4 regions of the Vibrio ponticus genome follow, and region 3 is predicted to be linked to each of the others. Evidence: predicted binding sites of a transcription regulator. Region 3 holds the regulator's gene; each other region holds the start of a gene.
The links. The regulator PurR, encoded in region 3, represses purine synthesis genes. The targets are predictions, from matches to a motif close to TNANGNAAACGTTTNCNTNA.
Positions count from the first base shown of each region.

Region 1: purT (formate-dependent phosphoribosylglycinamide formyltransferase) is a predicted target of PurR. The motif match lies at 5,001-5,020, and genes of this name have one in related genera.
Region 2: GZN30_RS13515 (NCS2 family permease) is a predicted target of PurR. The motif match lies at 4,993-5,012, and genes of this name have one in related genera.
Region 4: purM (phosphoribosylformylglycinamidine cyclo-ligase) is a predicted target of PurR. The motif match lies at 1,827-1,846, and genes of this name have one in related genera.

Region 1 is NZ_AP019657.1:1,152,541-1,160,622, reverse strand. It holds gene cdd (cytidine deaminase) at 1-78, shown strand, start outside; gene GZN30_RS05100 (HD-GYP domain-containing protein) at 162-1,373, opposite strand; gene GZN30_RS05095 (response regulator) at 1,615-2,091, opposite strand; gene GZN30_RS05090 (ATP-binding protein) at 2,093-3,415, opposite strand; gene GZN30_RS05085 (SLC13 family permease) at 3,419-4,837, opposite strand; gene purT (formate-dependent phosphoribosylglycinamide formyltransferase) at 5,080-6,255, shown strand; gene GZN30_RS05075 (thiopurine S-methyltransferase) at 6,371-7,018, opposite strand; gene GZN30_RS05070 (RelA/SpoT domain-containing protein) at 7,338-8,082, shown strand, end outside.
Region 2 is NZ_AP019657.1:2,993,319-3,001,400, forward strand. It holds gene recG (ATP-dependent DNA helicase RecG) at 1-326, opposite strand, end outside; gene trmH (tRNA (guanosine(18)-2'-O)-methyltransferase TrmH) at 805-1,488, opposite strand; gene spoT (bifunctional GTP diphosphokinase/guanosine-3',5'-bis pyrophosphate 3'-pyrophosphohydrolase) at 1,551-3,671, opposite strand; gene rpoZ (DNA-directed RNA polymerase subunit omega) at 3,708-3,980, opposite strand; gene gmk (guanylate kinase) at 4,094-4,717, opposite strand; purine riboswitch at 5,064-5,163, shown strand; gene GZN30_RS13515 (NCS2 family permease) at 5,228-6,598, shown strand; gene GZN30_RS13520 (phosphate-starvation-inducible protein PsiE) at 6,701-7,126, shown strand; gene uxuA (mannonate dehydratase) at 7,191-8,082, opposite strand, start outside.
Region 3 is NZ_AP019657.1:692,304-700,385, reverse strand. It holds gene elyC (envelope biogenesis factor ElyC) at 1-566, shown strand, start outside; gene torR (two-component system response regulator TorR) at 648-1,358, opposite strand; gene torD (molecular chaperone TorD) at 1,598-2,251, shown strand; gene purR (HTH-type transcriptional repressor PurR) at 2,455-3,459, shown strand; cyclic di-GMP riboswitch class I at 3,660-3,757, shown strand; gene GZN30_RS03115 (TfoX/Sxy family DNA transformation protein) at 3,869-4,459, shown strand; gene GZN30_RS03110 (TVP38/TMEM64 family protein) at 4,602-5,291, shown strand; gene GZN30_RS03105 (putative signal transducing protein) at 5,323-5,634, shown strand; gene GZN30_RS03100 (alpha/beta fold hydrolase) at 5,631-6,428, opposite strand; gene glgA (glycogen synthase GlgA) at 6,603-8,060, opposite strand; gene glgC (glucose-1-phosphate adenylyltransferase) at 8,050-8,082, opposite strand, start outside.
Region 4 is NZ_AP019657.1:469,669-477,750, forward strand. It holds gene purN (phosphoribosylglycinamide formyltransferase) at 78-716, opposite strand; gene purM (phosphoribosylformylglycinamidine cyclo-ligase) at 720-1,760, opposite strand; gene upp (uracil phosphoribosyltransferase) at 1,940-2,566, shown strand; gene GZN30_RS02090 (Fic family protein) at 2,923-4,323, opposite strand; gene rluF (23S rRNA pseudouridine(2604) synthase RluF) at 4,487-5,785, opposite strand; gene smrA (DNA endonuclease SmrA) at 5,886-6,464, opposite strand; gene GZN30_RS02105 (DUF3149 domain-containing protein) at 6,630-6,770, opposite strand; tRNA gene GZN30_RS02110 (tRNA-Pro) at 7,028-7,104, shown strand; one part of gene GZN30_RS02115 (IS3 family transposase) at 7,451-7,822, shown strand; one part of gene GZN30_RS02115 (IS3 family transposase) at 7,825-8,082, shown strand, end outside.

The DNA of each region.
Region 1 (8,082 bases), 460 kb from region 3:
ATCAGTCATCTGGCTGATACCCAGTCAACGCTAGAGGTGATCAATCCAGATATTCCGCTAGTGTATTTGGCGGTATAAACCCTTAGTACTGAGTTGTACTGATAAGCAAAAGGCGCCAATTGGCGCCTTTTGTATAAAAACTACAGTGAAGAATAGAACGATCAAAGGTCGAAAAATGGTTTCGGGTCAATCTCCAATGTATGCGGAGCAACCGCTTTTTCAATCTTGACTGCGCTGTGTTTAAGGTCGACAAAACTCACTTCAATGAAGCGCTTGTACTTGCGTGAATAGAAACATTTGATCTCTGGTTTCAACGGTTCGTCTTGATTCGACGTCCAAACAATGCCAATTCGACCATCGCTTAGCTCAACTATCGACCCCACCGGGTAGACACCGATACAGTTGATAAATTTATACACCAGATCCTTATCTAAATGGTTGCCACTTAGACTCAGCAAAATCTTAAATGCTTCTGCCGAACTCATGCCTCGTTTGTAACAGCGGTCCGCGGTTAACGCATCATAAATATCCACTATGCTGCTCATCCGTCCATGCAGTGGCAGTTGTTCAGCGGTCAAACCTGCCGGATAGCCTGAACCATCGAGTTTTTCATGGTGCATGAGACAAACATCACGAGCGATGCTGCTTAAACCTTTAACATTATCGATAATATCTTTAGCGAACACTTGGTGAAGCTTCATGTGTTCAAATTCTTCTGCGGTGAGCTTAGCTGGTTTATGCAGTACTGCATCATCGACTTTAATCTTGCCAACATCGTGGATAATGCCGCCAATCGCAACTTGCTTAAGTGTCTCTTTTGGCAAGCCAAGATGTTTACCAAAGCTAACCAGTAGACAGGCGACATTGACAGAGTGCTCTAAAAGGTACTTATCTTTATCTCGCAAAGCGGAAACACATTGCAGCGCGTCAGAATCAATCAGTACTGATTCAATGACATCGTCCGCCCATTGATCAATCTCATCAACATGAATAACCTTACCTTCGAATGTGTCGGAGATAAGTTTTTGCACCAGACCACGAGCTTCGTAAATAAGTTTAGACGCACGCTTTTGCTGAGCAAAACGACTCTGTCTCTTAGGTCGAATATAAGATTGAAGCGTAACTTCTTGAGCTGGTGCTGGTTCAACACCCTCTTCAACAGGTTTAAATTGGCAACGTTTGTCCGAAAGTGTTTGATCAACCCACGCAAGCTTAACGCCGTTATTTTTCAATTGTTGAATGGCATTGGCATTAGAAACTCGACCAGCATTGGAAAGGTTAACACGCTGACTATGTTCTATCGCTGTCACAAACATACCCACAGCCAGAGTATCAATAGAGATCTTTATAGAATTTTTTGGATCATACTGCATCGTGATATCAAATTTCGTATCCATTCAAAGCAAGCATGCATTATATTACGACCACTAAAATATATCCTCCTCCAAAGTATTGTTTGCGTTATTTTTGTTCATACTTAAGTTTAGAAAACTCTAGCAGTTCACAAAATCTTCATAACTCACTCGCAAAATTTACTCACTATCGAGTTAATACTTATTTATATGTGCTAAACGAAAGCGCCCTGTTGACAAACAGAGCGCCTAAATATTCACACTACATTCTCAATTTCTCTAAAACCACTTGTTGATCTAAATAACTATGGTACTCGGTGTAATCTAAGCCTGAATCGAATATATATTCAGTTGCAAGACGAATAACCGCCTCTAATAACTGATCGGCTTGCCATGGCTTTTCAAAATATTGATTAATACCAGCGGTATTAATCGCTTGAATGGTGTCACTATGTGTCGCCTGCCCGGTGAGTAATATCTTCTTAGTCTTGCTGAAGCGTCGGTCACAACTCACTTCAGTCAGTAACTCTACGCCCGTTTTGCCCGGCATCACATGGTCTGAGACCAATAGCGCAATATACTCGCCTTCCGAGTCCAGCTCATCCATAAGCGTTAACACTTCATCAGCTGATTCGCAATCTTCAATATTGAGCCATTCAGCCAATGGCTCAAGATCTTGCAATACCGCGCTCAGAACCTCTCGTTGGTCGTCGACACAAATTACATTTAGCTTGTCCATGTTAATCCTCGATAGGTAATTTAATTCGAAAAATAGTTTGATGTGGTTCGCTTTTAACCGCGACAGACCCGCCATATCCCGAGACAATTCTTCTGACAATAGAGAGTCCTAATCCCAAGCCAAACGATAACCCTCCTTTTTTTGTGGTGAAATTAGGGTCAAATATTCGTCTACGAGTATTTGAATCTATTTCAGGTCCATTATTCGTAATCGTGACTAATATTCGATTACGATTTAAACGGGTTTTAATTTCAACTTTCGGCTTTTTGGTCTGGGTCATCGCATCGCATGCGTTCTTGATAATATTGATCCAAACTTGCACCAACTCAGTTTGCGACCCTTTGAATTTTGGCAACTCTCCCGGGCTTATCCTCACTGCAACGGGGCGTAAATCACTTTGTAATAACGCAACAGCACGATTGATACTTTCATTAATATCAACCTCTTCTACCGTATCAATATCGGCGCGCCCTAACTGTTTTACTGAGCGTACAATCCCAACCGTATGTTTTGACGCCGAGCGCAGATCATGCAAATCCCGCCCCATTTTCCAATACTTGACTGCCAACTGAGGATTGCGTAGCCAATGTTGAGAGAGCTGATCGCTTGGCAGTGCTCGAGCAAGATCTTTTGCCGTAGCTCGATCTAAACCATAGCGTCGCTCTATCTCCTTTGCCCGTTGTCGCACATCACTAGACGTACTTTTTTGTCCATACAATAAGCCGTGATCAAAAAACTGACTCGCTTCTGGATGCAGCTCTTCCAGCAGATTAACAATCACGCTCTCTAGCCGCTCAGATTTGCTACTTACCACACCAATAGCGTTGTTTAGCTCATGCGCAATGCCCGCAGCCAGTTGCCCGAGAGTCGTCATCTGCTCAGCTAAGTTGAGCTTTTTCAGTGCTTTTTCTTTTGCCAGTGCCTCTTGCGTTGCACGCCACTGCCGACGTGACAGCTCGTTAACGATCACCGGCGTAAACTGAGCGGTTAAAGGACCAAACGTCGCTTCCTCAATAGCCGGAATGTTGCGATCTATCCAAGCTAAACGCGCATCGGTCTTTGCAATTACCGTCGATGACGCTATCCACATACCGGAAAAGAAGCTGTGCACGCCAATAAAAGCACCTTGGCTGGCAGAGAACACCTTGGTTGTGTTCTCGCCTTTTTCCGATACAAATCCTTGCAACTCGCCATCCAAAACGTAATAGAGTCGCTCGTTTCGTCCATTCTGCTCAATTAAGGTTGCCCCAGCTTCCACCAGCAGTGTGCGTTCTGGTTGGCTGAAATAACGATTTATTAAGCTCGATACATCTGGTTGATACATTACTTAACCAATATGCCCCACTGAATGTAAAACCCAAACCAAAGCAAAACTAAGCCCGACGCCGACGACGCCAAGAATCACCCCCACTTTCGCCATTTGACTGCTTTCTACGTTGCCAGTGGCGTGAGCCAACGCATTAGGTGGCGTACTGATCGGTAAGGACATGCCCAAAGAAGCAGCAAAGGTCACCACAAGGATCAATGTTACTTCACCACCAAGTGGTGCAAGTGAGGTCATTGATGCACCTAGCGCCGCCATGATTGGCATCAGTAAGTTTGCCGTTGCGGTGTGCGACATAAAATTCGCCATTAACAAACAGAGGAATGCCGCCCCAAATAGCACCACATAAGGTGAATACTCATCAAACGGAATACTGTGCACCACCAAACTCGCCAGCCCAGTTTTGTCTAACGCCAAGCCAAGTGCGATACCACCCGACACCAGCCAAAGCACGTCCCATGAAATTTTCTTTAAATCTTCTTTATTAATAATGCCGGTCAATGAGAACACCGCAACCGGAATAAGCGCCACCGTGTAAGAGTTCATGCCATGTGTAGAACCCATCAACCACAATAAAATCGTCAATCCAAAAGTGATGTACACCACGATAGCTTTCGGCGTTTTCAGGAACTTACCTTTAATCGATAAGTCGATGCTCTTTTGCTCTGCGGTAAACAGTGCATTAATTAAAAACCAAGCGAGCGCCATCATCACAACCACAAATGGCACACCGAACGCCATCCATTCCCCAAACGAAATGTAGTTATCACCGACGAGATATTTAAGTGCGATAGCGTTTGGCGGCGTTCCAATTGGCGTGCCGATGCCGCCGATATTCGCCGCAACCGGGATACAGAGTGCAAACGCCACCCGTCCCGGATCTTTGGGACCAAACACTGCGATAACCGGAGTTAAGATCGACAACATCATTGCTGTTGTTGCCGTGTTTGACATAAACATAGAGAAGATCGCGGTGATCAACATCAGCCCAAGCATTACGTACTTAGGATCGCTACCAAACGGTTTAAGCAGTACGCGCGCTAAGTTAACATCCAAGCGATATTTGGTTGCTGCCATCGCAAGGAAAAAGCCGCCCAAGAACAGCATAATTATTGGACTGGCAAAGGTAGCCATGATTTCGTTGTATTTGAGCAGTTGACCAAAATGCGCCTGCCCTTGGTCTAAGCGGAAAAAAATCAGACCTTTGTCAGAGAGCATCAACAGCTCAAGTACGATGATGACCACAGAAGTGGCATAGATCGGAATCGGCTCCAACACCCAGCATAAGGCTGCCAACAAAAAGATTGCGATAACCCTTTGTTGTAAAATCGTTATTCCTTCAAATGGAAACGCACTTAACGGCATTAAAAGAATCAACAGTGGAATCACCACTGGAATGATGTATTTCAAATAAGAACGCATTACGCTACTACTCTTCCTGAGATTTTAAATTGTCTGCTGCAATCATCCTCCTGTTTTGCTTGCCAAATTTGGTGTTAGATCAATGAATTCACATTCACAGATCACGCTGTTAAGAAAATGTGCTTTATCTCTTACTTTGTAACTATTGGTGAGTTATCACACCTTGCGCAAACGTTTGCTTTTTGTCTTTATTCCAGTATGATTCGTCGCAGTTTTCAACGTCTTTAGATTAAAGGGTATGTATGTTTGGTACAGCAACTAGTGAAAATTCTACTCGTGTTCTGCTTTTAGGTTCTGGTGAGCTAGGTAAAGAAGTCGCGATTGAGTGTCAGCGTCTAGGCTTGGAAGTGATTGCCTGTGACCGATATGAAAACGCACCGGCTATGCAAGTGGCGCACCGTAGTTACGTTTTAGATATGCTCGATGGTGACGCGCTAGCAGACATTATTGCTAAAGAGAAACCGGCATACGTGGTTCCTGAAATAGAAGCGATTGCGACTTCAAAACTGGTTGAACTAGAAGCGCAAGGACTGAATGTAGTACCCACTGCCAATGCCACCAAACTTACGATGAACCGTGAGGGCATTCGTCGTCTTGCTGCTGAAGAATTGAAACTGACAACCTCCCCTTACCGCTTTGCCGATAACTACCAAGACTTCACAGCTGCGGTAGAAGCAGTCGGTATCCCTTGTGTGTGTAAGCCAGTGATGAGTTCATCGGGTAAAGGACAAAGCGTAATTAAAAGTGCAGATGACGTAGAGAAAGCTTGGCAATATGCGCAAGAAGGTGGTCGCACTGGCGCTGGACGCGTGATCGTTGAAGGCTTTATTGATTTTGACTACGAAATTACTCAGCTAACGGTTCGGGCTGTGGATGGCGTCCACTTTTGCGCACCAATCGGACACCGCCAAGAAGACGGCGACTACCGTGAATCTTGGCAACCACAGGTAATGTCAGACCGAGCACTAAAAGCGGCGCAACATGCGGCAGAAAAAGTCGTCAATGCTTTGGGTGGTTACGGCATTTTTGGTGTCGAGCTGTTTGTAAAAGGTGACACTGTCATTTTTAATGAAGTCTCCCCTCGCCCTCACGATACTGGTCTGGTGACGTTGCTTTCACAAGATATGTCGGAGTTCGCGCTGCATGTGCGTGCATTTACTGGCATGCCAATTTCAGCGATTAAGCAATACGGTCCGTGTGCATCCGCGGTTATCTTGGGTCAAGGTACTTCGAGCAACATTCGCTATGAAGGTTTAGCCGATGCGTTAAATGCGCCACAAACGCAAGTGCGCCTATTTGGTAAACCGGATATTGATGGTCGCCGCCGTTTAGGTGTGGCAATCACTCAGCGCCCGACTACAGAACAGGCGATTGAAGATGCGATTACTGCTGCAAACAAAGTGAAAGTGATTTACTAGATTTCGCTAAGCTGTCCATCTCAGGTTGGACAAACTTAATCGATTAAAAAACGCTTGGCGACTTATCATCGCCAAGCGTTTTTGCGTTATCGTATTACCCGAAAATAGTTAGCAACTAACTCTCAATCAAATACACTTCTTCTGCAAATCGAGTCAGGTTATTACGCACAATGCGTGGGTGGTTCTCATCACCTTCATCACGGTAAAGCTTCGTGATTTTGTAATCGGCAAAATGACGACGCACTTCTAACTCAGGCACGGAAAACGGAGGACCTGCCATCTCTTCTTGAACATAATCTAACGTCACAAGAAGAATGCGAGCACCAGGATTCAATAAGCCCTTAAGACATTCCACATAAGCGTCACGCATCTCTTCCGGTAGCGCCACCAGCGCCGCACGGTCATAAACAATATCCACTGGCTTGAGTGGCGCTGTGAAATAGTCGCCGACATAAATCGACAACTCATCAAATTGGAACAACTCATGCTGACCATTGATTGGCATAACCATCGGGGTATAAAAGTGTTCTGCGAAAAATGCACGTACGGCAATATTACTCAGCTCTACGCCCTGTACGTCTTCATGTTTCGTTGCTAACCAAACCAAGTCTTCTGACTTACCACACAGCGGGACAAACACTTTGTCACTGTAGTTAGGTTTGGTGTGTTGCCAATAGTTAATAAGCAGCGGATTCACGTCTTCAAGGTGAAAACCAATCTGGTTGGCAGCCCATTTATTGTGCCAAAATTCTGGATCTTTCATTTTATAATTTTCTCAGCTGACTTTTGAGCGCTAAGACTATCGAAAAGCTCATCAAAGTTAAACAGACCATTCAGATTAGGTTCATTTTGCATCGATATACTTAGTTACATCTTGAAAGTGAACTTCCTGTAATAGCGCAGTCAAAATTAGAGCAATGAGCTGTAATTGAGATCTAGTTAAAACTTTTGAACTATGACTTTTTGCTAGGATTGAGTTTGCTCAGGTAGCCCCCATAAATAGGGTAACGAACTGTTTTGTTTAGGCGTAATTACTTTTTAATTCCCTTTTTTCTAAGCAACGACAATTCTGAGGAGAGTGAATGAGCTTATTCCTACGCACCACGGCACTAATGCTTTTGATGCTGAGCCGTTCTCCAGCTTTTGCCGCGATGCCGATGCCATCTCCAACCAATGATGGCAGCCGAAGTGCAAACCAAGATCAGGTTTGCTCTAAAGCCTTCAAACACAATCTAAGTGGTTTGTATGGCATTTCTTCAACCGATTCAAAGCCATTACAGCCTTATTCTGATTTCGACGTGCTTTACAGTAAAGCGCACCAAGCTCAATTCGAGCTAGAAACTATCTGTAAAAGTACCGCCCTACTCACTGGCACCGACGCCTACTTTGCTGGCGTAAAATCTTCTCAGCGTGCCCAAGAAAAAATTGCATTAGAACTGGATGGTCAAGTTAACCGTATCACTGACCTTGCCCGTGCAACTATCGTGGCAAATGATGTAGCAAGCTTGATGGAAGCGTTTGAAGTTCTGGATCGTGAAACTACCATCGTTAAAGTGAAAAACCGCTTTAAAAAACCGGCAGAGTCAGGTTACCGTGACTTGAACGTCTTGGTGAAACTGCCAAAAACAAATCTGGTTGCTGAAGTGCAATTGCACCTAAAAGCCATTGCGGATGTAAAATCTGGTCCTGAACATAGCTTCTATGAACAAATTCAGCGCATTGAACGTACCGCAGATATCGAGCAGCGCGCCATGACTGAGTTTGAATTAGCACAAATTAATAGCATGCGTAGCCAATCTCGCCAGCTGTATCAGGATGCATGGCAAC
Region 2 (8,082 bases), 2.3 Mb from region 3:
CCTTCACTAAAGTTGTTTTTCATTCCCGCAGTGAAGTTGAAAAAGCGTAAGGTGAGCGTGCCGTTACCGTCGCTGATTTTTACCGTCAGCATTTTGCGCTTACCAAATAAGGTATCCACGCTCATGACTTTGCCTTGCACCGCCGCCCACAGACCAGCATGCAATTTGACGATAGGGTAGACACGGGTACGGTCTTCATAACGCAGCGGCAAATGGAACAACAGATCCTGCACACTGCACAAACCAACCTTCTCTAATTTTTCCGCTACTTTAGCGCCGACGCCACTTAAAGACGTCAGAGGGATAGCAGACAGAAGTTGCGACATAACACCAAGCTCATTAACTAAGATGCAGATAGTTAACCATTTGGCTGTGTTTTTGTACAGGAAAAGTGAGCGTAAAGCGTGGAACGCTTTATGGGAACGCTTCGCTTACGGAATACGGAACGTTCGGCTTGCGCCTCACTGCGGGAAGCAGTTGCTTTTCCGTATCAACGCGGTCCCACATTTGTAAGTGCCGTTAACTGTATGTTCCCGAAACGCTTCGCTTACGGATTACGGAGCGTTCGGCTTGCCCCCCACTGTGGGAGGAGGTCGCTTTTCCGTAGCAACGCGTTCCCGCATCTGGAAGTGCAGTTCGCTGCAAGTTCCCGAAACACTTCGCTCACGGATTGGGGAACGTTCGGCTTGCGCCTCTCTTCGGGAGATGGTTGCTTTTCCGTTGCAACGCGGTCCCGCATCTGGAAGTACAGTTCGCTGGATGTTCCCGAAACGCAGTGTTCCGTAACGCGATGCGTTCCCCGCTCTATTTGGCTTGCATCTCTGCCCACCAAGCTTCGTCTGCGACGATCTGACCTTCGTCATCCAGTGGCGGGTATGGGAGTTTTTTGCGTTTGGCGACTTTCGCTAGCACTGGGTGACCGCGTTCAAACAGCGTGCGGTGAATCACTTCTTCTGGCAGGGCGCTTTGTTCGTTGTCGTACATGCCCGCCTCTTGGCGCTGACGCTGTGCTTCGTAGAGAATAATTGCGCTGGCTACCGATACGTTAAGTGACTGCACCATGCCCATCATTGGAATGATGATGTCTTGGTCTGCCAGCTTTTTCGCTTGCTCAGATGCGCCGACTTTCTCACTGCCAAGAATAATTGCGGTCGGTTTGGTGTAATCGATTTGACGAAAATCGACCGCGCTATCAGACAGGTTGGTGACGAGGATTTGCATCCCTTGCGCTTTAAGCTCGGTCACGGCCTCTTCAATGGTGCGGTGGTTGTCTACCTCAACCCAGTTGCGTGCACCCGCTGAGGTGTGGGTGAGAGTGCGCATTTTATCCGGCCAGATGGCATGGATTTTATGCAGTCCGGTCGCGTCTGCGGTACGGACTACTGCCGAAACGTTATTAGGTTTATGCACCTCTTCCATGCAGACGGTGAGGTCGGTTTGGCGAGCTTTAAGGACTTGTTGGATACGTTGGTAGCGTTCTAGATTCATAACATTGATCGTAAAAATAAGGCCCTTGAAAGCGAAGCTTCAAGGGCCTGAAGTGACGTTAATTAGTGCTTACGGCGACGGACGCGCAGTGTTTGTGGCATAGCCTTAATGCGACGCATAATGCCAGCCAGATGCACGCGGTCTTTGGTAGTCAACAATACCGTCACGGTATAGAGACGACCATCGCGCTCTTTGGTTGAGAGCCCATGAATGTTCGAGCCCGTTTTTGAGATAACGTTGGTTAGCTCAGCCAATGCACCTTGACGGTTTTGTACGTCAACACGCAGCTCGGCGGTAAACTCTTGGTCGTAATCTTCTGACCAAGCCACAGCCATGTATTTGTCCGGCTCTTTTTGGTAACCACGAACGTTTGGACACGTTTCACGGTGTACCACTAAGCCACGACCAGGCGAAACGTGTGCAATGATGTGGTCATCCGGGATAGGGTGACAACAGTTAGCAAACGTCAGCAAAATACCTTCAGCACCGCGGATCGGCAGTTTCTTCGTGCTATCACTTGGGATTGAGCTGGTGGTAGTCAACTCATCGGTATCACCCAGCAGGCGACGTGCGATGACGATACTCATGAGCTCACCGAGACCAATCGCTGCCAATAGGTCATCAACACTTTCTAAGCGTAGATCGGTCAGCACTTCCTGAATGTTTTCAGGGTAGATAGAGTCGATATTGTGACGACCTAAAGCGTGGTTAAGTAGACGACGACCTAAGATGATCGACTCTTCACGACGCATGGTTTTCAGCACTTGACGAATCTTAGTGCGAGCACGTGAAGTCACTACGTAGTTGAGCCATGCTGCGTTTGGTCGTGCGCCCGGCGCGCTGATGATTTCAACCGTTTGGCCGTTCTTCAGTGCTTTGCTGAGTGGGTAAGGGTTGCGATCAACTCGCGCACCAACACAGGCATTACCGACATCTGTGTGCACCGCATAAGCAAAGTCTACCGCGGTTGCGCCAAGTGGCAATTCAACGATACGACCTTTTGGCGTAAAGACGTAAATCTCATCTGGGAACAGATCCGATTTTACGTTTTCGATAAATTCAAATGAGTTACCCGCACTTTGTTGCAGCTCAAGTAGGCTTTGCATCCAACGCTGTGCTTTAACTTGCGCTGTAGTACCTGTGCGCTCGCCATTGCCTTTGTAAGACCAGTGCGCCGCGACACCTTTATCCGCCATTTGATCCATATCTTCAGTACGGATCTGTACTTCTACGGGTACGCCGTGAGGGCCGACCATTGAAGTATGGATAGATTGGTAGCCGTTCGCTTTCGGTACCGCAATGTAATCTTTTACGCGACCAGGACGTGGCTTGTACAAGCTGTGTACTTGACCCAGTACGCGATAACAGGTGTCGGCACTGTCCACAATCACACGGAATGCATAGATATCCATGATGGTGTGGAAACGCTGCTCTTTGGTTTTCATCTTGTTGTAGATAGAGAACAGGTTTTTCTCACGACCCACGACGCGTGCTTTAAGACCCACATCTTCTAGGCGACCTTCGATTTCGCCGTGGATGCGTTGAATCATCTCTTTACGGTTACCACGTGCCGCTTTGACCACTTCTTTTAGAACGCGGTAGCGGTTTGGATAGAGGGCTTCAAAGCCAAGCTCTTCCAATTCAGTTTTGATGTTGTGGATACCAAGGCGGTGTGCCAAAGGAGAGTAGATCTCAAGAGTTTCGCGGGCAATACGACGCTTTTTATCTGGGCGCAGAGCACCGAGCGTACGCATATTGTGTGTGCGGTCAGCCAGTTTGATCAGAATAACGCGGATGTCTTGCACCATGGCAAGCACCATTTTGCGGAAGTTTTCTGCTTGGGCTTCTTTGCGATCACGAAATTTAAGCTTATCCAGCTTAGAGACACCGTCCACCAGTTCAGCAACTGAAGTGCCAAATTGTTCTTCAAGATCTTCTTTGGTGACATCGCAATCTTCGATTACGTCGTGCAGGAGAGCGGCTTGAAGGGTTTCAAGGTCAAGGCGCATTTCGGCCAAGATGCGAGAAACAGCAACAGGGTGGATGATATAAGGTTCCCCGCTTGAACGGGTTTGCCCTTCATGGGCATTTTTCGCTACCACATAAGATTGACGCAGAGCCTCAATTTGAGGCTCTGTTAGGTATTCTTGGGCAACGTCTTTGAGGCTATCGAATAGATACAAACTTTAGGCCCGGAAGATAGTTGTAGAGAAAGTCTATTAGCGACCGTGAGCGATGCTGCTAACTGCTGCCAGTTCAGCTGCTTCTTGCTCTTGCTGCTCTTGACGCTCACGAGCATCAAGGATTTCTTTAGTGATTAGACCTTCTTCGATTTCGCGTAGAGCGATAACCGTTGGCTTATCGTTCTCTTCTGGCACTAGTGAATCTTTACCGCCAGTTTGCATTTGACGAGCGCGGCGTGCCGCAATCAGTACTAGGTCGAAACGGTTGCCAACTTTTTCAACAGCGTCTTGAACAGTTACGCGTGCCATGAGGACTCCAAATAGTTAACTAAAATTTTGAATGACGAGAAATTATACAGCCTAAAGCCAGTATATTCTAGCCAAAGCGTTTTCTCGTCGGTGATATGGCTTTTGGGAGACCCTTACTCAGCCAGTAGCGCTTCAAGCATGCCTTTATATTTAGCAGCTTGTTTATCTTGCTTCAATCTTTCTGCACGAATGATTGATTTGAAATCAACCAGTGCATTATCAAAGTCATCGTTCACAATAACGTAGTCATACTCGTCATAGTGAGAAATCTCTGATTTCGCTTCTGCCATGCGTTTTGCAATCACAGCTTCGCTATCTTGACCACGAGCATTAAGACGACGCTCTAGCTCACCGTTTGATGGTGGCAGAATGAAAATGCTTTTTGCTAGTGGCATTTGTTCGCGGATTTGGCGAGCACCTTGCCAGTCGATATCAAGAAATACGTCGATACCTTTGTCTAGGTTGTCTTCAATCCATACACGAGAAGTGCCGTAGTAGTTACCGAATACTTCTGCGTATTCTAGGAACTGGCCTTTTTCGATAAGTTCTTCAAACAGCTCTTTTTGCACAAAGTGGTAGTGCACACCATCTTGCTCACCCGGGCGCATGCCGCGCGTTGTGTGAGACACAGATACTTTCATCGCGTATGTTGGATTGGTTTCCAGCATCGCATTGATCAAGCTAGATTTACCAGCGCCGCTCGGTGCCGAGACGATATATAGAGTACCTTTGCCCATATGTAACGTTCCACATTTGGTTGGATGGTGTCGAGAAGAGTCGACAGTTTAAAGATAGCACTGACCAAGAAGTATCACTTGAGTGGTGAAAAATAGGTCAGAAAAATGGAGGCGAAGAGTAGCACGATCTTAAGGATCTCCACAAGGAAAACAAGCAATCCATAGCGTTAAAGTCGATCTCGGTGGTTTTCTCGTTCAGGGACTCTTTGTCGAGGATTTAAGCAACGCAGTATATGCACCATGTTGGTTAATAAAGTGGTATTTGCTGGCACCTTCGAAGCAAACGTTTGCTTATTTTGTCGGTTTTGGGCAAAAACAGTTGAATATTCACTCTAGATCAATACAATTCGCGCAAACGTTTACGTGCTGTATATATCTAGTGAATTGGACTGGATGTCTCTACCACCGAGCCTATCTTGGTGACTACAGTAAGTCTTGGCTACTTGCCAAGATTTTCTCTATTCAGCATGTGTACCCCTCTACTTATTTTACAGTTGCAAAGGTTACATAGTGAGTCTCGAATCTACCCTTAAAGAGCAAAAATCTGGCAGTGTTCTTGAGTCGATCTTTAAGATCTCAGAGCGCAAAACCACCATCAGTACTGAGTTATACGCGGGCTTTATTACTTTCCTCGCTATGACCTATATTCTCGCGGTTAACCCAGCCATTCTCGGTGGCATTCCGGGCATGGATAAAGGGGCGGTGTTTACCGCAACGGCACTTTCGGCAGCGATTGCAACCCTGATTATGGGTATTTGGGGTAACTACCCGGTGATGCTTGCACCGGGCATGAGTATGAACGGTTTCTTTAAAGGCATGCTACTCAGCGGTTCAGTGGCTTTGGTGTGGAACGAAGCGCTGTTTGGTATTTTCCTTTCGGGTATCGTTTACTTGATCCTGTCGATGACCAATATTCGCAAGACTTTAATTGAGTCAATTCCAGAAGATCTTAAGCTGGCGATCACCGTTTCTCTGGGTATGTTTATTGCGTTTTTGGGTCTTAAGAATGCCGGGATTATTGTTTCAAACCCAATCATTTTGGTCAGCATGGGTGATATCTCTAACCCACAAGTATTGATTGCTTACATCAGTATTTTTATCGCTCTCGGTTGTATGATTCGTGACATCAAGTTAGCGACGTTCATTTCGTTTGTGTCAGCGATTCTGCTAACCGTGATTGCTGACCTTGTCATGGGCACCAACAATGCGCCGATTCCTGATCAGGTTTTCTCAATGCCACCAAGTATTGATAGTACCTTTGGCGCAGTCTTTGATATTTCGGGCTTAACGGCAGACAAATGGTTCGATTTGCTGTTTATCGTGGTGATTTTCCTGATTGTCGACTTCTTTGATGGCTTAAGCACTATCGTTGGGGTGGGGCGTGATGCGGGGATTATCGATGATGACGGTAAAGTGCCAAATGCACGTTCAGCTCTGGTTGCGGATGCTGGTGGTACGGTGATCGGTTCAATTCTTGGTACCACATCAATCACTGCGTTCTCTGAGTCAGGTATTGCCTCTTCACAAGGTGCCAAAACGGGTCTAGCCGCGGTGATGGTGGCAGGTCTGTTTGCACTATCCCTGTTTATGTACCCAATCTTCTCAATTTTCTCAGCCGCGATGGTAGCGCCAGCGATGGTGGTTGTGGGCATCTACATGATTGGTCGCTTGGGGCAAATCAGTTGGGATCAGAAAGAGTCTCGTATTGCGACTTTCTTTACCATTATGTTCACCGTGCTGAGCTTCTCGCCAGCTAACGGTATGGCTATGGGCTTTATCAGCTACAGCTTTTCAATGCTAGTCGCGGGTCGTGGTAAAGAAGTGCACCCAGTGATTTACGTATTGTCACTGGTATTTTTGACTTACCTTGTGCTGCTTTAAACCCTTTGTTCAACAATGCTCCTACCAAGGTAGGGGCATTGCTTGTCATATTTCCGTGATATTATTACGTGATATTAATAATAACAGAGCGGAATTGTCATAATGCCTTCCCATTTACCTCCTTCGTTTAGTCGCCCATTTCTGAAGATTTTCCATATTCTTGAAGCTGTGCTGCTGGTTGCCATTACTATGGCGACAGTGTGGGCAATGGTGGAAGAATTCGTCCATATCTACGTGCAAAAGCGTGTGTTACTGGAAGATATTCTGTTGATGTTTATCTATCTGGAAGTGCTCGCCATGGTTGGGCAATTTGTGATGAACGGTAAGATCCCGGTGCGCTACCCAATTTATATCGCGATGATGGCAATCGCGCGCTATATCACGCTGGGTATGAAAGAGCTCGATTCGGTGATGATTGTGTGGCTATCACTGGCAGCCTTTGTGCTTGCGGCTGCGACGTTGCTGATTCGAGTCGGCCACCATTACTGGCCATATATCGATGGCAAAACGGCTGAGAAAGACGAATAAACTCGATTTGAGCTGAGATACAATAAAGCCTCGCAATGCGAGGCTTTGTCATAATTAGGCAGGGTTATTTTGTAAAGTACATGCGCTTTAACGCTAGCTCTAAACCGCGAACTTCTGCCAGACCTTTCAAACGACCAATCGCAGAGTAACCTGGGTTGGTTTTCTTTTTCAGGTCATCCAGCATTTGATGACCGTGGTCAGGACGCATTGGGATCTTACGTAGATCACCAGCTTCTTCACGACGCTGTTCCTCTTCAAGAATCGCCATCACTACGCCGTACATGTCGACATCACCTTCTAAGTGCGCCGCTTCGTGGAAAGTCATTGGGTTATGCTCTTCACGCTTAGTTGAACGTAGGTGAGTAAAGTAAACGCGATCGCCGTGCTTTTTGATCATGTTAACTAGGTCGTTGTCGCCGCGTACACCGTAAGAGCCGGTACACATAGTGATACCATTGTTCTGGCTAGGTACTTTCTCAGTTAACCAATCGATATCTTCGATGGTTGAAACGATGCGTGGTAAGCCTAGGATTGGGCGCGGTGGATCGTCTGGGTGAACCGCCATCTTGATGTTTTCTTCGTCACACACAGGCATAAGCTCTGCAAGGAAATGACGCATGTGCTCACGCAGTTTGTCTTTGTTGATGCCTGCGTAGCGATCAAGTTGTGCTTGGAATGCTTCTAGTGTGTAGCCTTCTTCTGCGCCTGGTAGACCGGCGATAATATTGGCGGTTAGCTGCTTAACTTGCTCTTCAGACATGTTGTTGAAGTATTCAAGTGCTTGCGCTTGTTCCGCTTCAGTATAATCAGCATTGGCACCAGGGCGCTTTAGAATGTGAAGTTCAAAAGCGGCAAACGCGATCTGGTCAAAACGCAGTGCTTTTGAACCATCCGCCATTTCATATTCAAGATCAGTACGAGTCCAATCTAGAACTGGCATAAAGTTGTAGCAAACC
Region 3 (8,082 bases):
ATTATGTCATGGTGTTGGGCAGCGGTCATGTAGTCGACGATCAGATTCCACCGACTTCAGAGCTTAGCCGCACAGCATTAATGCGTCTATCTGAAGGCATTCGTATTCAACGTATCTACCCGGGCTCAAAGTTAATCTTGTCTGGTTATTCAGGCGGTTCAGAAGTTAGCAATGCGCGTATGATGGCAAAAGTGGCTCTGGCACTTGGGGTGTCTAAATCCGATATCGTGTTGCTGGAAACAGCCAAAGATACTTGGGAAGAAGCGCGTCAAGCGGCAGCATTTGTGCAGCATAAAGAGTTGGTATTGGTCACTTCTGCCAGTCACATGAAACGTGCACTGAATGAGTTCCATTCTGCGGGATTGAAACCTTATCCAGCGCCAACCAACTATCTAGCACAAAATGAAATTGATCAGTTCTGGAACAAGTACATGCCAAAAGCAATTTACTTAGAACAGACCGAGCGTTACTGGCATGAGACATTGGGTCGACTGTGGCAAGATTTACGTGACTGGGTTTCAAATACCGAAGAGTCCGTAATCGAACCATCACAAAGTAAGGTCTAATCCCTTAGCGGCTAACTTACTTAAGATAAAAAAACCGAAGCATCTGCTTCGGTTTTTTTGTTTTCAACTTCGGTTAGTCACTTAATCGCCAGCGAACATGTAACCTTCACCGTGAACCGTAACAAAAATTTGTGGGTTCTTCGGATCAAATTCCATTTTAGCGCGCATACGACGAATCAGTACATCGATGGTACGGTCGTTTGGCGCATCAACACGATGACTAATCATATTCAAAATACGTTCACGGCTTAGTACTTGGTTCGGGTACGAAGAAAGCGCTACCAACAACTCGTATTCTGCTTTAGTCAGTTTTACTGGCTCACCGTTGCGGCTTAACGCGCGACGTTGAATGTCAAACATCCATTCGCCAAAGCGAACAATATTTGCGTCATTCTTCTGATCAACCATAGTGCCCGCGTTACGTGCCGCAGAGATGCGCCACAATAGGTTTTTCACGCGCACTAACAATTCACGAAGTTCGAACGGTTTTGTCACATAATCGTCTGCGCCCATTTCTAGACCAACGATTTTATCAATGCTATCCGTGCGTCCTGTTACCAGGATAATTCCAATGTCCGATTGACTACGCAGTTCGCGAGTTAACATCAGACCGTCTTCACCAGGAAGGTTAATGTCTAACATAACTAAGTCGATCGAATGATTTTGTAGGGTGTCGCGCATCTGCTCGCCGCTTTCAGCTTCGCTGACTGTGTAACCTTCATTTTGAAAGTAGCCAACTAGCTTACTGCGAGTGACCGCATCATCTTCTACTACTAATACGTGATAGCTCATCTAAACCACTTAATTTACATTGGGAATTAATTTCAAGTGTATTCTATTCATAAATCGTAACATTTCTAGTATTTGTTATATTAAAATCTAGAAAGATGATTTTTTATTGATTCAAGACAAAACTAGCGCAGTTGTTAATCTTTTGCCATTTTTTGACTCATTTAATCACAACATGTGTTATCGCTATTCATTTTTGTTCGCTAAAATATTAATAGTACTGAAACTTGGAGCATTGCGAGATGCAAGAATTAAAAGCGTTTAATGAAAAACGTGCAGAGATTTACTGGTGGTTTTCTAGTCTGTTCGCTAAAGAGCTAACAGAAGCAGAACTTGAGCAATATCAAAGCCCTGCTATTCGAGGCTTTCTTGCCGGTCTGGGTGAAAACCCAACGCTAAAACCTGCGGTTGACCGCCTTGTTGATGCGTTAAATCGTCAGATTGACCGTGAAGATGGTCAGCTTGAACTTGCCGCTGACTTTTGCGACTTGTTCTTGAAGTCAGACAAAGAATCAGCACTGCCTTATGCGTCTATGTACGTTGGCACGACTGGTTTGCTGCATGACGAACCAGCAAACGAGATGGATGCCCTGCTGACTAAGCATGGCGTAGCCGTTAACCAAGATTTGAACGAGCCTGCTGATCACATTGCCATTGAGCTCGATTTGCTTGGTAACATGATCATTCGTTCTAACGAACTTGAACAAGAGCGTCATCTCAACGATGCACTGCTAGAGCAAGAAGCGTTTATTCGTCAGCACATTTTAAACTGGGTGCCTAAGTTTGCCGCGAAAAGCCAAACTTTAGATTCATTCGGTTTCTACTCTTCTGTGGCGTCACTGCTGGTTGCTTTCTTAGAATTGGACTGCAACTACCTAGTGGGTGAAGAGAGCTAAAACACTCATTCGTCAACAATGAATGGGTTTTTCGTTTGCTACTGGCGACGATGCGGTCTAAAATCGAAGCCGCAAACGATAAAAAAATACGAATCAAGTACAAACCGCTGTAAAAAAGCGGTTTTTGTATTTCTATTACTTTCTGCCAGTTTTATTCAAAAATGTGAATAGCCATGTGGCAGCTATAAATAGGATCATACCTTATGGCCACTATTAAAGACGTTGCTCGCCTCGCTGGCGTATCAACTACGACAGTCTCACACGTAATTAACAAAACGCGTTTTGTTGCAGAAGCGACTCAAGAACGCGTTATGGAAGCAGTAAAAGAGCTAAACTACGCACCAAGTGCGGTGGCTCGTAGCTTAAAATGTAATACCACACGTACGATTGGTATGTTGGTGACTCAATCAACGAACCTTTTCTTCTCTGAAGTCATTGATGGCGTAGAGAGCTACTGCTACCGTCAAGGTTACACGTTGATCCTTTGTAATACCGGCGGTATTTACGAGAAGCAACGTGACTACATTCGCATGCTTGCAGAAAAGCGTGTCGACGGCATTTTAGTAATGTGTTCTGACCTAACTGAAGAACTGAGCGAGATGCTAGATCGCCATAAAGACATTCCTAAAGTGGTCATGGACTGGGGTCCAGAGAGCTCTCAAACCGACAAGATTATCGATAACGCAGAAGAAGGTGGCTACCTAGCAACCAAATTCCTTATCGACCATGGTCATAAAGATATCGCTTGTTTGAGTGGTCACTTTGAAAAAGCAGTTTGCCAAGAGCGTATTCAAGGCTTTAAGCGCGCAATGGGCGAAGCGAACCTGACGGTTGATGAAGACTGGATTTTAGAAGGTAACTTCGAGTGTGACACTGCTGTGTTAGCGGCTGACAAGATTGTTGCGATGGACAAACGCCCAACGGCAATTTTCTGTTTCAACGATACGATGGCACTAGGCTTAATGAGCCGCCTACAGCAAAAAGGCATTCGTATCCCTGAAGATATGTCAGTGATTGGTTACGACAACATTGAACTAGCAGAGTACTTCTCACCACCGCTAACCACGGTTCACCAACCTAAGCGTCGTGTGGGTAAAAACGCATTTGAAATCTTACTTGAGCGCATTAAGGACAAAGAGCACGAAAAACGTGTGTTTGAAATGCACCCAGAAATCGTTGATCGCTCTACCGTTGCGAAAATCAACTAAATCAGAGTACCGAGCAATACGCTGGCAAATGTCCGAGCATAGTACTTTGAAGTAACTCGCATTTATATCAATAGCTGATGGTTAAACTGTCAGCTATTGTCTTTTCTATTCAACTTAATTCTTGCATTAGATTCACAACTATTTCATAGTAATAAGATACTTAGCTGCTAAGTAAACAATCTTTAGCAAAGCAAATTAAGTCACGCACAGGGCAAACCAGACTGAAAAGCTGGGACGCAAAGCCACCGGCCTAAACATCATTGTCATCGACAATATGTATGGTAGCGGGGTTGCCGATGGTAGAAATGCGCACGTTAACGGATTACTCTCCTATTTCCTGCACAACTGCTATTCTCTCGGACCTGATTTGGTGGCGTATTGACATACACATACACCGAGAAAGTACTGAATGGATAAACCAATTCTTAAAGACTCAATGAGGCTATTTGAGCCGCTAGGTCGTATTAAATCTCGATCTATGTTTGGTGGGTTTGGGATCTTTGCAGACGAAACAATGTTTGCACTAGTGGTACATAATAAGCTTCATATTCGCGCAGACAGTGCTCTAGCTGCACAATTTAAATTACAAGGCTTCGAACCATACGTATATCAGAAACGTGGCTTCCCGGTAGTAACCAAGTACTTCGCTCTTAGCGAAGAGTGGTACAACGACAGTGAAAAAACACTGCAGATCGGACGTGAAGCTCACACTCAAGCGCAGCAAGAGAAGTCGGTTCAAGCCGAAACCAAGCCGACTCGTATTAAAGATTTGCCAAACCTGCGCCTAGCAACAGAGCGTATGCTGAAAAAAGCAGGCATCGACAATGTCGAACAACTCGAAGAAGCAGGCTCTGTAGAAGCGTATAAGGCGATTCGAGACACTCACAGCAGCGACGTCAGTTTAGAGCTCCTCTGGTCATTAGAAGGCGCGATAAAAGGCACACATTGGTCTGTGGTTCCCCAGACTCGTCGAGAAGAACTGCTCTCTCGACTACAGTAGAGTAAAAAAGTCAGCAACTGCTGGCTTTTTTTATGAAAGTTTTTCTTTGCTTTGAGGTTCTTATTAAACAATAGGAACAAATTACCCGATAAATGAACTAAATTAACTCAAGGGCGTAGAGAAGGGTTAAAGGAGAGCAAAGATGAATAAGAAACTGATTATTGGCATTGCATTGATTGCACTGATTGCCCTATTGATCACTCAGTTTGGCGATCAGTTAACGTTAGAAAACGCGAAAGCCCAGCAAGCAGCCCTAGGCTCTTTCATTGATCAGAATTTCGCTGTTGCCGCCATCACATACTTTGCCGCCTATGTCGCGATTACTGCCTTTTCAATTCCAGGAGCGGCTGTCGTCACCCTCCTTGGGGCGGCTCTATTTGGTTTCTGGACGAGCTTGCTGCTGGTCTCATTTGCCAGCACTCTAGGCGCTACCCTCGCCTTCCTCAGCAGCCGTTTTCTACTGCGTGATTGGGTACAAGGTAAGTTTGGCGATAAACTCACTGCCATCAACCAAGGCGTTGCCAAAGATGGCGCATTCTATTTGTTTTCGTTGCGCCTAATTCCAGTCTTTCCGTTCTTCTTAATCAATTTATTAATGGGGCTAACTCCAATCACGACCGCCCGTTTTTATTTGGTCAGTCAAATTGGCATGTTGCCGGGTACGGCAGTGTACTTAAATGCAGGGACACAATTAGCGCAAATCGATAGTTTGTCAGGAATCGTGTCACCTTCGGTGCTGGTCTCCTTTGCACTGCTTGGCTTATTCCCAATCATTGCTAAATGGGCAATGAACAAATTTAGAGGTCAGCCTCAATCTCAGAGCCAAGCATAACCGCCCTAATTAGCCTGACACGGAGATAAAGGTGAAAATCTATAGTGCGACTAACCCTCCACAAGCTCACATCGTGTGTGAGCTTCTACGCTCGTACAATATCGCTTGTGAAGTAAGAGGCGAAGGTATCTTTGGTCTACAAGGTGAAGTGCCGTTTGGTGAGGCAAGTGCGCCCCATGTCTGGTTATTAGATCAAGACAAGAGCGCGGAAGCCAAACAGTTAATTGAGCAGTTTGAGCAACCACACACAGAGGCATCTTGGCAATGCCCTGAATGTGGAGAAATCAATGAAGGTCAATTCGCCCTGTGTTGGCAGTGCGGAGAATCCTTGGTTGAGGCTTAACCAATTTGTTGCTGGATGAAGCGAATCGAGTGCTGGTTAAATTCGTCTGGTCTTTCGATATTGCAAACATGACCACAATTGGCGATTTCCAATAGCTGGCTTTGCTGGTGCACCGCGACCATCTCTTTTACCGGTTTGATAAACATATAGTCTCTATCCCCCATCAGATACAGCGTAGGGATAGGTAACTCTCTTTCCTTAAAATAGCGCATTAAGGGATTCACATCAGACGCTAATCTAAACCAACGTTTAAATTCTTGCTGACAAAGCTTTTTCGCCTCGCGGATAAACAGGTGGCGAGATTGCTTTTGAGTTTTTTGCGGCATCACGATGTAAGCAAATAAGCTATACAACCACATATATGGCACAACATGCTTGAAAGCGTTGCCAACCGTGACTAAGAACTGTGAGCGAGTATTGAGACGGGTTACCGCCCCACCCAGCACCATTGATTTTACACGCTCAGTCGCGAGCTCTGCCAGATTGCGTACTATGATGGTGCCTAACGACATACCCACAAAGTGCGCCGACTGAATCTTCAAATGATCGAGTACTTGGAGAATATCCAGCGTCACTTCTTTGAAGGTATAGCGATTAGAAATAAGGTCTTTAAGCAGTTGGCTCGACTTGCCGTGACCACGTAAGTCAATCAGCAGTAAGTTGAAGTGCTGTTTGTATGCTTTAATTTGCTTGAACCAAATCGATGAGCTACCGCCAGCACCGTGGACAAACACAACCCATTCAGAACTTGTTGGGTGTAAATAGGTTTTATGAAATAACAAACCAGTACTCATTGCGGTTAAAAATTACGTTTGATGTTACCAAAGGATAAGCAGCCTAACATAGGTTTCTTGTGGCTTAACTCAGCTTATATCACTTTATATGAAGTTGAGACGAGAAAAGTGTAAAAAAAGGCATCAATTGATGCCTTTTTAACACTATCTGTTCATCTTTTTTGTCAGTTATGCTCAATGAAGTGCACTGCGATAGAGCGCAAGATACTCATCTGCCGCACGCTTCCAGCAAAATTGTTTCTGCATCGCGTACAGTTGTACCCTTGTCATCTCTTCTCGCTGCTGTAAATAGAATAACAAGGCGCGCTGCATAATACTCAGTAGCTCAACCGGCTCAGGGTTTAGGAATGCAAAACCCGTTGCGTTGTCTGGGTCATCATCATAATCCACTACGCTATCTTTCAAACCGCCGACCGCGCGAACGATAGGCAGCGTGCCATAAGCCATGCTGTAAATCTGGTTAAGACCACAAGGTTCAAACTCCGACGGCATAAGGAAGAAGTCCGAACCTGCCTCCACTAGATGAGCTAATTCGTTGCTGTAAGCTTCAACAAACGCAAACTTATCACTATGACGCGCAGCTAGCTCTGCCAGTTGGGTCGCCAGAATCGGATCGCCTGTGCCCACGATCACGAGTTGAGCATCCAGCTTTAGAAAACGCTCTAAGATCGGAAGAAGATAGTGAACGCCTTTTTGGTTGGTTAAACGACAAACCATGCCAAATACCGCGACTTCTTTGTTTGGCAAGTTAACTCGGCTTTGCATCGCCTGTTTACACGCTAATTTGCCCGCCTGCATGCTCGAAAGCTCTGCATGGTATTGGACCGGTAAGAAGCTATCCTTTGCCGGATTCCAATCGCTATAATCGCAGCCATTCAGTATCCCGACTAAGTCATGCTCGCGTGCGCGAAACTCTCTCGCCATACCATGGCTACCAAGTTCCGTTTTTAACTCTTCTGCGTAGGTTGGGCTCACTGCATTGATTTTATCTGCGGTCATTACCCCTGCCTTTAGCATCGTAATATGCGTTGGGCTCACCGCGGCATCAGGCGCATAGTGTCCTTGCATCTCAGCTAAGTTCGGCAGTTCTTCGTAGCTGAATACCCCTTTAAACACCGCGTTATGAATTGAAATCACGCTACGGGTATGGCTAAAGAATGGGTGTTCAGCATATCGATGTTTGAGCAGATAAGGGACAAAACCAGTATGCCAGTCATTGGCATGAATGATATTTGGTTGGAACTCAAGCTTAGGTAGCATGTCTAGACAAGCAGCGCTAAAGAACGCGAATCGCTCGCCATTGTCGGCATACGCTTGGTTGTATTCAGAATACATTTCATCACGAGAAAAGTATTTGTCACATTCAATCGCATACACAGTAACTTCACCAATCGCGAGTTGACGAACTTGGTATGGTGTATGCGGCCAATGATCAAGCTTAGTGTTCAGAACCAATTCAGCATTTTGTAATGCTTCGATTTTACGATAACCCGGCAATGCAATACGTACATTTTGGTTTAACGCGTGCAGTGCTTGAGGCAGAGCCTTGGCGACATCCGCCAAGCCTCCACTTTTGATCAAACCTTCAACTTCTGAAGCAACAAAGAGAATTGATAATTGATCAGTAACCAATGCGAGCTCCTTTCGGAATAAC
Region 4 (8,082 bases), 220 kb from region 3:
GATCGTTAAGCGACATTCTCACAGCGCCTTCATTCCGTAGCGCAGCGTTCCGTCATCCGTGAGCTTGCGTTCTGTTTTTATTCCGTTGCGTAGCCGTGGATGCCGAGCTGTTCGCCGTCTAGGTAGGCTTTGCCTTCACGCATTTCTAGACGATCGTCCACAAACCACTTGGCGACCATAGGGTAGATGCGGTGTTCTTGATTTTGCACGCGTTCAGTGAGTGATTCGACGTTATCTTCGTCGAAAATTGGCACTTTTGCTTGCAAAATCACTGGACCGCCATCGAGTTGCTCAGTGACGAAGTGAACACTTGTACCGTGCTCTTCGTCACCGGCGTGGATCGCTCGCTGGTAAGTATTTAGACCAGGGTACTTAGGCAGTAGAGAAGGGTGGATATTGATCATACGACCTAAATAGTGGCGCACAAACTCGCCACTTAAGATACGCATATAGCCAGCAAGGATGACTAAATCAGGTTTAAACTCATCCATTTGGCGCATTAGCTCATGGTCAAATGCGTCACGAGTATCGAATGCTTTAGGGTCTAGAAACACGCCTGCCGCTCCTGCGATTTTTGCACGTTCAAGTGCGTAGGCTTCCACTTTATTAGAGAAAACCGCCGTCACTTTACCATTCGTAATCGTGCTTTCGCAGGCGTCGATAATCGCTTGCAGGTTGGTACCGTTTCCGGATACTAAAACAACAATACTCTTCATAACTTAGTTGATCTCTACTTGCTCTTCATCTGCTTGTGCTGGTGCAATGGTACCAATAACCCAAGCATTTTCGCCTTCTTGCTGAAGCAGTTCTACCGCTGCATCAGCTTGCTCAGCGGGTAGTGCAACGATAAGACCGACACCACAGTTAAAGGTGCGGTACATTTCGTGCGTGGTCACATTGCCTTGTTCTTGTAGCCACTTAAAGATGACTGGCCATTCCCAGCTGTTGCCATCGATAACGGCTTTGGTGCCTTCAGGCAATACGCGTGGGATATTTTCCCAGAAACCACCGCCAGTGATGTGCGAAATTGCATGGATGTCATGCTTTTCGATCATCTTAAGCGCTGATTTGATATAAATTTTGGTTGGTTCTAGTAGGTGTTCACCAATCGTGCGACCTTCTAGCTCTTGATTTTTGTCTGCGCCAGACACTTCAAGAATTTTGCGTACCAGTGAGTAGCCATTTGAGTGAGGACCACTTGAACCAACAGCGATAAGCGCGTCACCAGCGGCTACTTTAGTGCCGTCGATAATGTCTTCTTTTTCAACCACACCAACACAGAAGCCAGCGACGTCATAGTCTTCACCTTCATACATACCCGGCATTTCAGCCGTTTCACCACCGATAAGCGCACAACCAGCTTGTACACAGCCTTCGGCAATACCAGACACTACGTCAGCGGCTGTATCAACGTCGAGTTTGCCTGTCGCGTAGTAGTCAAGAAAGAATAGTGGCTCAGCACCTTGTACGATAAGGTCATTAACACACATTGCCACAAGGTCGATACCGATGGTGTCGTGCTTGTTCATATCCAACGCTAGGCGCAGTTTAGTGCCGACGCCATCAGTGCCAGAGACTAGCACTGGTTGCTTATATTTGGTTGGCAGTTCACATAGGGCACCAAAGCCACCAATACCACCCATTACTTCAGGGCGACGAGTACGTTTTACGGCACCTTTGATACGATCAACAAGTGCGTTACCTGCATCAATATCAACGCCAGCGTCTTTATAGCTAAGAGATGTGTTATTGCCACTCACGGGAAGTCCTCGGTCTAGTCAATTGGATATGAGAAAACGGCGCTATTCTAACAGTGGATAAAGTGCAATAGCAAACGTTTGCGCAAGTTTTTTCTCTTACCCTAGATCAAGAAAAACAGAATGAAATCGTATATAATCTGAAGGTTTGTTTAAAAAATACTAAAAAGCCGGAGATGGACATGAAAGTTGTTGAAGTTAAACACCCGCTTGTTAAACACAAAATTGGTCTAATGAGAGAAGGTGACATCAGCACAAAGCGCTTCCGTGAATTAGCGACAGAAGTTGGTAGTCTACTAACTTATGAAGCAACCGCGGATTTTGAAACCGAGAAAGTAACCATTGAAGGCTGGAATGGTCCAGTAGAAGTTGATCAAATCAAAGGTAAAAAAGTAACTGTAGTGCCTATCCTACGTGCAGGTCTTGGCATGATGGACGGTGTACTAGAGCACATGCCAAGCGCACGTATCAGTGTGGTAGGTATTTACCGTGATGAAGAGACACTTGAGCCAGTACCTTACTTTAATAAGCTTGCTTCTAACATTGACGAGCGTATCGCGCTAGTTGTTGACCCAATGCTTGCAACGGGTGGTTCTATGATTGCAACCATCGACCTTCTTAAAGAGAAAGGTTGTCAGGCAATCAAAGTACTTGTACTTGTAGCAGCACCAGAAGGTATCGAAGCACTTGAGCGTGCACACCCAGACGTAGAACTTTACACGGCAGCTATCGATGAGAAGCTAAACGATAAAGGTTACATCGTTCCGGGTCTAGGCGACGCAGGTGACAAGATTTTCGGTACTAAGTAGACCGAATTAAATGTAAAAAGAGGAGCTTCGGCTCAAGCCATTGCGCTTTCGAGGTGCTAATGTCATAGCATGATACTCATCAAAGCCCCATACTCGTACCGTCACAGATACGTATGGGGCTTTTATATTGGACAAAAAACTGGCTCAAAGATAATTCAAGTTCGAGTACCCGAAGCTGTTGGTGTGGCGTAAAAATCAACAGGTGTCGCAATCCTCTATGTGATAACTTCTCCTTACAAGCCATAAACAAACGATCCCATCCCCGTATTCAAAATCAGCGGCAATCAAGTTACAGTTTAAAAATCACACACCAAAAACTAACGTTTACAGAGCCATCTATAAGCTCATGTTCGGTGTTACTTAGTGGTGTCGAACTTCTCTTTCCAAGTAAGAAACATCATCTCTGTCACGCCAAGGGACACAATCGCGCCACTATGTAGCTTGTCAAGTTCAACCGTCGCAATGGAGATGAACTTGTCAGCATCTTTAATCTGATTCTCAACGCAGAATTGCTCTAACTGACTCTGCACCTCATCACCGACAATCATTTCTCTGATGATTTGGCCGATGGCTTGTTTGCGCTCGCTGCGGTACTTGATTCTATACGAATCAATAACACCAATAGATTTCTCGACAACCTCATACTGATGGCTAGAACGCTCGTAAGCCCAAGCAAACACCTCTAGTGCAGGCATATGATCGCCTGTCTCATAGAAATAAATCAGAGACTTAACATAGTCATCTTTAGGAACATCGACAAAGCTTAATGGGCAAAGATTTTCTTGGATGAACGGTAAGTTGCAACTTAAACGTGCGGTACGCTTATTTACATCCTCAAACGCTTGAAGATATGACAGGTGCATGAGTAAGAAGAATGATTGCTCAAATGGGTCGTCAATTTTCTCAGCCTTTCTTAGCAGTAGTGTAAACAACTCTTCGAGTTGCTGCGGAGCATTTAGCGGCATGTAAGAAGTCTTGGTAATGTTGACCTCAATTTGTCTGATCTGACCGCATGCGAAGCTATTAGAGAGTAAATCCTGCGATAGAAGCTGATGCAAGTTCCTGATCACGAAAGGAGTTACAGAAAGCTCTTCGGCATTCTCAATCAAAAACAGAATGGCTTCTTTGTGGTTTAAGATCATAATGGTTTCTTCATCGAACTTACCATCAGCAGCCTCGCCGACTTGCAGTAGCTTTTCGGTATCAAGAATTGAATATGTGTTCCCCTCTAATCGACTAGAGTTGAACGACAAGTCTATGAGAAGTTTTTGTGCAATGTCCTTAGCATAAGTCCCAGCAGCCAGTTTCTTGTTGAAGCGTTTACCTAACGCCCTGAGTTTGAATGCGGTATCTTCTGGCACATAGCGCGTCTTATTAGGGATGTAGTTTTCAACTAAAGAGTGGTCATAGGACACTTTAGCGCGTGTATAGGAGGGGGATTCAAGGCGCTTAAGCTTTTTTAAGGACTCTTGAGATAGCAAGATAGCTTTGTCATGCTCTGACTCATTTTCTGGATCCTCTGGCAATGTGTCCTTATTTTCGACTAGGGACAGGTATCTAAGGCCACTTCTTTGACCAGATGTAGCAATGCGAGACTCATCTGTGAGCCTCTTTAGGCGTCTTTGAAGTGTCTTTTCAGTGATATTAATGAATAATAGTTCATGAATCTCACTTCTTGATAGAGGCTTACTCGCTCTATCGATAGCACTTTGAATGAACTCAAGCTCTTGTTCAATAGTGATTAAATCTTGCTTCATGGTCTACTTATAACTGTCCTTAATAGTGAAAACATAGCACCACTAAGGACAATTAACAACCACTAAGGACACAGTTGAGGACACATTTAAGCACTAAGGACACGATGAATACTCGAACCTATAACACCACGAAAGCGCAAAGGCTTGGCTTCGGCTCCTCTTTTTATTTTTTCAGCGTTAGTGTCCCGCCTACGCGTGGGGCTGAACTTGGTTTGTGATCGGCAGGTTTACGATTGGTAGCCTTCGCACCACTTGGTTTTGAATAGTTTGGCTTCGCGTTACCAGATTTATTGTGGCTTGGTTTGCTATGGTGTGGTTTGCCGCCATGCGCTTTGTCGTCTTTTGCTTTGTAAGATCCGCCATCGCGGTTTGGCTTGCTGTAACCTTTGCCTTTATTGTCGTTTGCGCGATCTTTGTAGCTTGGTTTGTCATTGAAGCGATCACGATTGCGTTCATTACCCTGTTCATAACTGCGTTCGTTATTACGAGAATGGCCACGCTCATTGTTACGCTCGTCATTGCGTTCACCGCGACGCTCACTGTTATAGCTATTGTTTTGGTTGCGACCTTTTTTCGAGTTCGGCGCGTGACGGAACTCATCAGCGTTGCGACCTTTAAACGTGCGTTCTTTTTGATTACGGCGTGCTGTTGAACCTTGGTTCTCTTCACGGCTATCAAACAGTTTTGCATCGGTTGCTTTACGAATACGCTGACCTTTCGCATCTAATTTAGAGGCTTCTTCAGTACTTACCGAGCCTTCACACATCGCGTGAATTTGGTTGATTTCGTCGTCGGTTAAGTAGCGCCACTGACCATTAGGAATACCATCAAGACTAATGTTCATGATACGCACGCGGCGAAGTTTAAATACTTCATAGCCCAGTGCTTCACACATGCGGCGGATCTGACGGTTCAAGCCTTGTGTCAGTACGATACGGAAAGAGAATTTAGTTTCTTTGGTGACTTTACAAGGTAGCGTTACGGTATCAAGAATATTCACACCTGAGCTCATTGCTTTAATGAACTCGTTAGTGATCGGTTTGTCGACACGCACCACATATTCTTTTTCGTGGTTGTTGCCTGCGCGCAGGATCTTGTTAACGATGTCACCATCGTTAGTCAAAAAGATCAGACCGTCAGAAGGTTTATCCAAACGACCAATAGGGAAAATACGCGATTTGTGACCAATAAAGTCGACGATGTTGCCCGGGATGTTGCGCTCAGTGGTACAGGTGATACCTGTTGGCTTGTTAAGAGCAATGTAGACCGGTTTTTCTTTCGACTTTAGCGGATTACCATCGATACATACATCATCACCAGGAAGTACTTTAGTACCCATCTCCGGTAATTGACCATTAATGGTGACACGACCTTGGTCGATCAGTTTATCGGCTTCACGGCGTGAGCAGTAACCTGTTTCACTGATGTATTTGTTCAGGCGTTTGGTATTATCTTGTGACATAGAATTTCTCTCAACGTTTCCCAACGGCAAATTGTAAATTGCCATGTGATTCCTTCCCATGGCATGTTAAAGCGCGGCGATTGTAGCAGTCGAAGAGGGATTAGCCCATTCGTTTTTGATGACGTTCGCGGTTTTCTAGCTTCTTATCGTTACTTTTTCGTAGCAATACATAGACAGCGCCAGTGCCACCGTGAAAACGTTGTGCACTATGGGCACATTGCACATCGTTAATTTGAGTTAGCCACTGCGCGAGGTAACTTTTCATCATGGCTGGTGGATTTGAACGTTCACCACGACCATGGACAATCATCACGGTCCGAATGTCCATACGCATGCATTGCTTAAGGAAGTTCACCACTTCATCACGTGCATCTTTCAATGTTTTGCGGTGCAAATCGAGTTTGGCTTGAATGGGGTATTTGCCTAAACGCAACTTGCGGTAGACCCCGTCTTGTACGCCATCACGCTTAAACTCGATAATGTCATCGGGCTTAATCATTGGTGCATGATCGATAGAAAGGTATTCAGGGTCATCTTCTGTTAACCAAATTGCGGCTTCTCGCTTAGCAAGTTGCGCTGCGCTGACTTGGTGCGTCTTTTTAAGATCGGCCGTGTCATTGTGAAGAGGCTTTACGTCGCCCATCATTTGTTGAAATAAGTCGAAGTCGTCTTGAGACATAACTGCATCTCAGGCTAAGAGTTCAATACTGCAATTATACCTAGTCTTGCACGAGAGTGATCAATATTTGTTGTTGTCGGGTATAACAAAAAGAAAAAACCGAAGTGAACAGATAATCCACTTCGGTGCAAAGCGTTGGGCTACTACTAGCTGAGCTTAGCGATTCTAGTGAGGAGATTTGTCAGTCATCACCTTGTAAACGAAGAAACCGCCATAAAATAGCATTAGACCTAAAGCGCCGAAAATAACGATCATTGACGAAAGTCCAACTGCATTACCAAAAAGGAGATCGAGCCAAAAGTCCATGTTTCCTCCAAAGTTCCGAAGACAAGGTCTAGGTTAACTTTTGGATAAAAATTATTAATGATCTGGATCAATTGTGTTTTTAAGGTTGCCGAAACATTTCATTTAATGTGTTTTTGCTCACAACTTGTAGCCCGTTGATGGTGTTTTAGGCAAACGGTTCGAAATGACGAATAAAGTGATGAAAAGCGCTTGCGTTGCTCGGAATAATCAGTAATATACGCATCCGTTGACGGGCAAAACGCTCGAATAAAACATCTCGGTGAATAGCGCAGCTTGGTAGCGCATCTGGTTTGGGACCAGAGGGTCGGGGGTTCGAATCCCTCTTCACCGACCATCTTCGAAGAAGCCGCAGTAAAAATACTGCGGCTTTTTTACGTTTGCGCATTAGCAGCGTATGAGGTCGGGTGCGGAATGCCGCCCAGCTGGAGCGCCAGTCCGATCAATCCCTCTTTACCGACCATCTTAAGAGAAAGGCTCTGACTGCGCGTCCCGACAGTAATGCAGAGCCTTTTTCGCATTCAGAGGTATAGGTTAAGGAGTGGCGCAATCGGGGGCTGGCAGCCCAGTCGCATCGAATTCCTCTTCACCGACCATCTTCGAAGAAGCCGCAGTAGAAATACTGCGGCTTTTTTACGTTTGCTGTCCCGTCCTGAAATGTGTTTACACATTGAGGACGAATTATGACCACGTCAAATAAACTCTACATTAAGCGCACTCAGCGTGATTACACACTAGGCTTTAAATTGCAGGTTGTTGATGCTGTAGAAAAAGGCGAAATGACCTACAAGCAAGCACAAGCCATTTATGGTATCCAAGGTCGCTCAACTGTTTTAACCTGGCTGAGGAAGCACGGGAAAATGGATTGGACGCAAAACCCAAGGAAGAACGCTATGCATGAGACTACCAAACCTAGTGAGTCTCCCGCTCAAAAAATTAAACGTCTTGAAAAAGAACTCGAAGATGAGCGAATAAGAAATCTGTTCTTGAATGAAGTGGTTGATATTCTTGACGCTGAGCATGGGACAAGCCTAAGAAAAAAGTATCTCGCCAAGGAGCGAGAAGCCTTCAAAAACAGAAAGGGATCAGCTTAGCTAGAATTTGCCGCCTATGTGGCATATCGAGACAAAGTGTTTACCAAAGAGAAAAGCGAGCAGCTGCCCGTCAAATTAAGCTCGATCCCGTAAAGCAAATGGTTTTAGAGCTCCGACGTTATATGCCTCGAGTTGGAACAAGAAAACTGTATTTCTTACTCAAGCCAAAGCTAGAAAAAGCAGGCATTAAACTAGGTCGGGATGCGCTCTTTGACTACTTA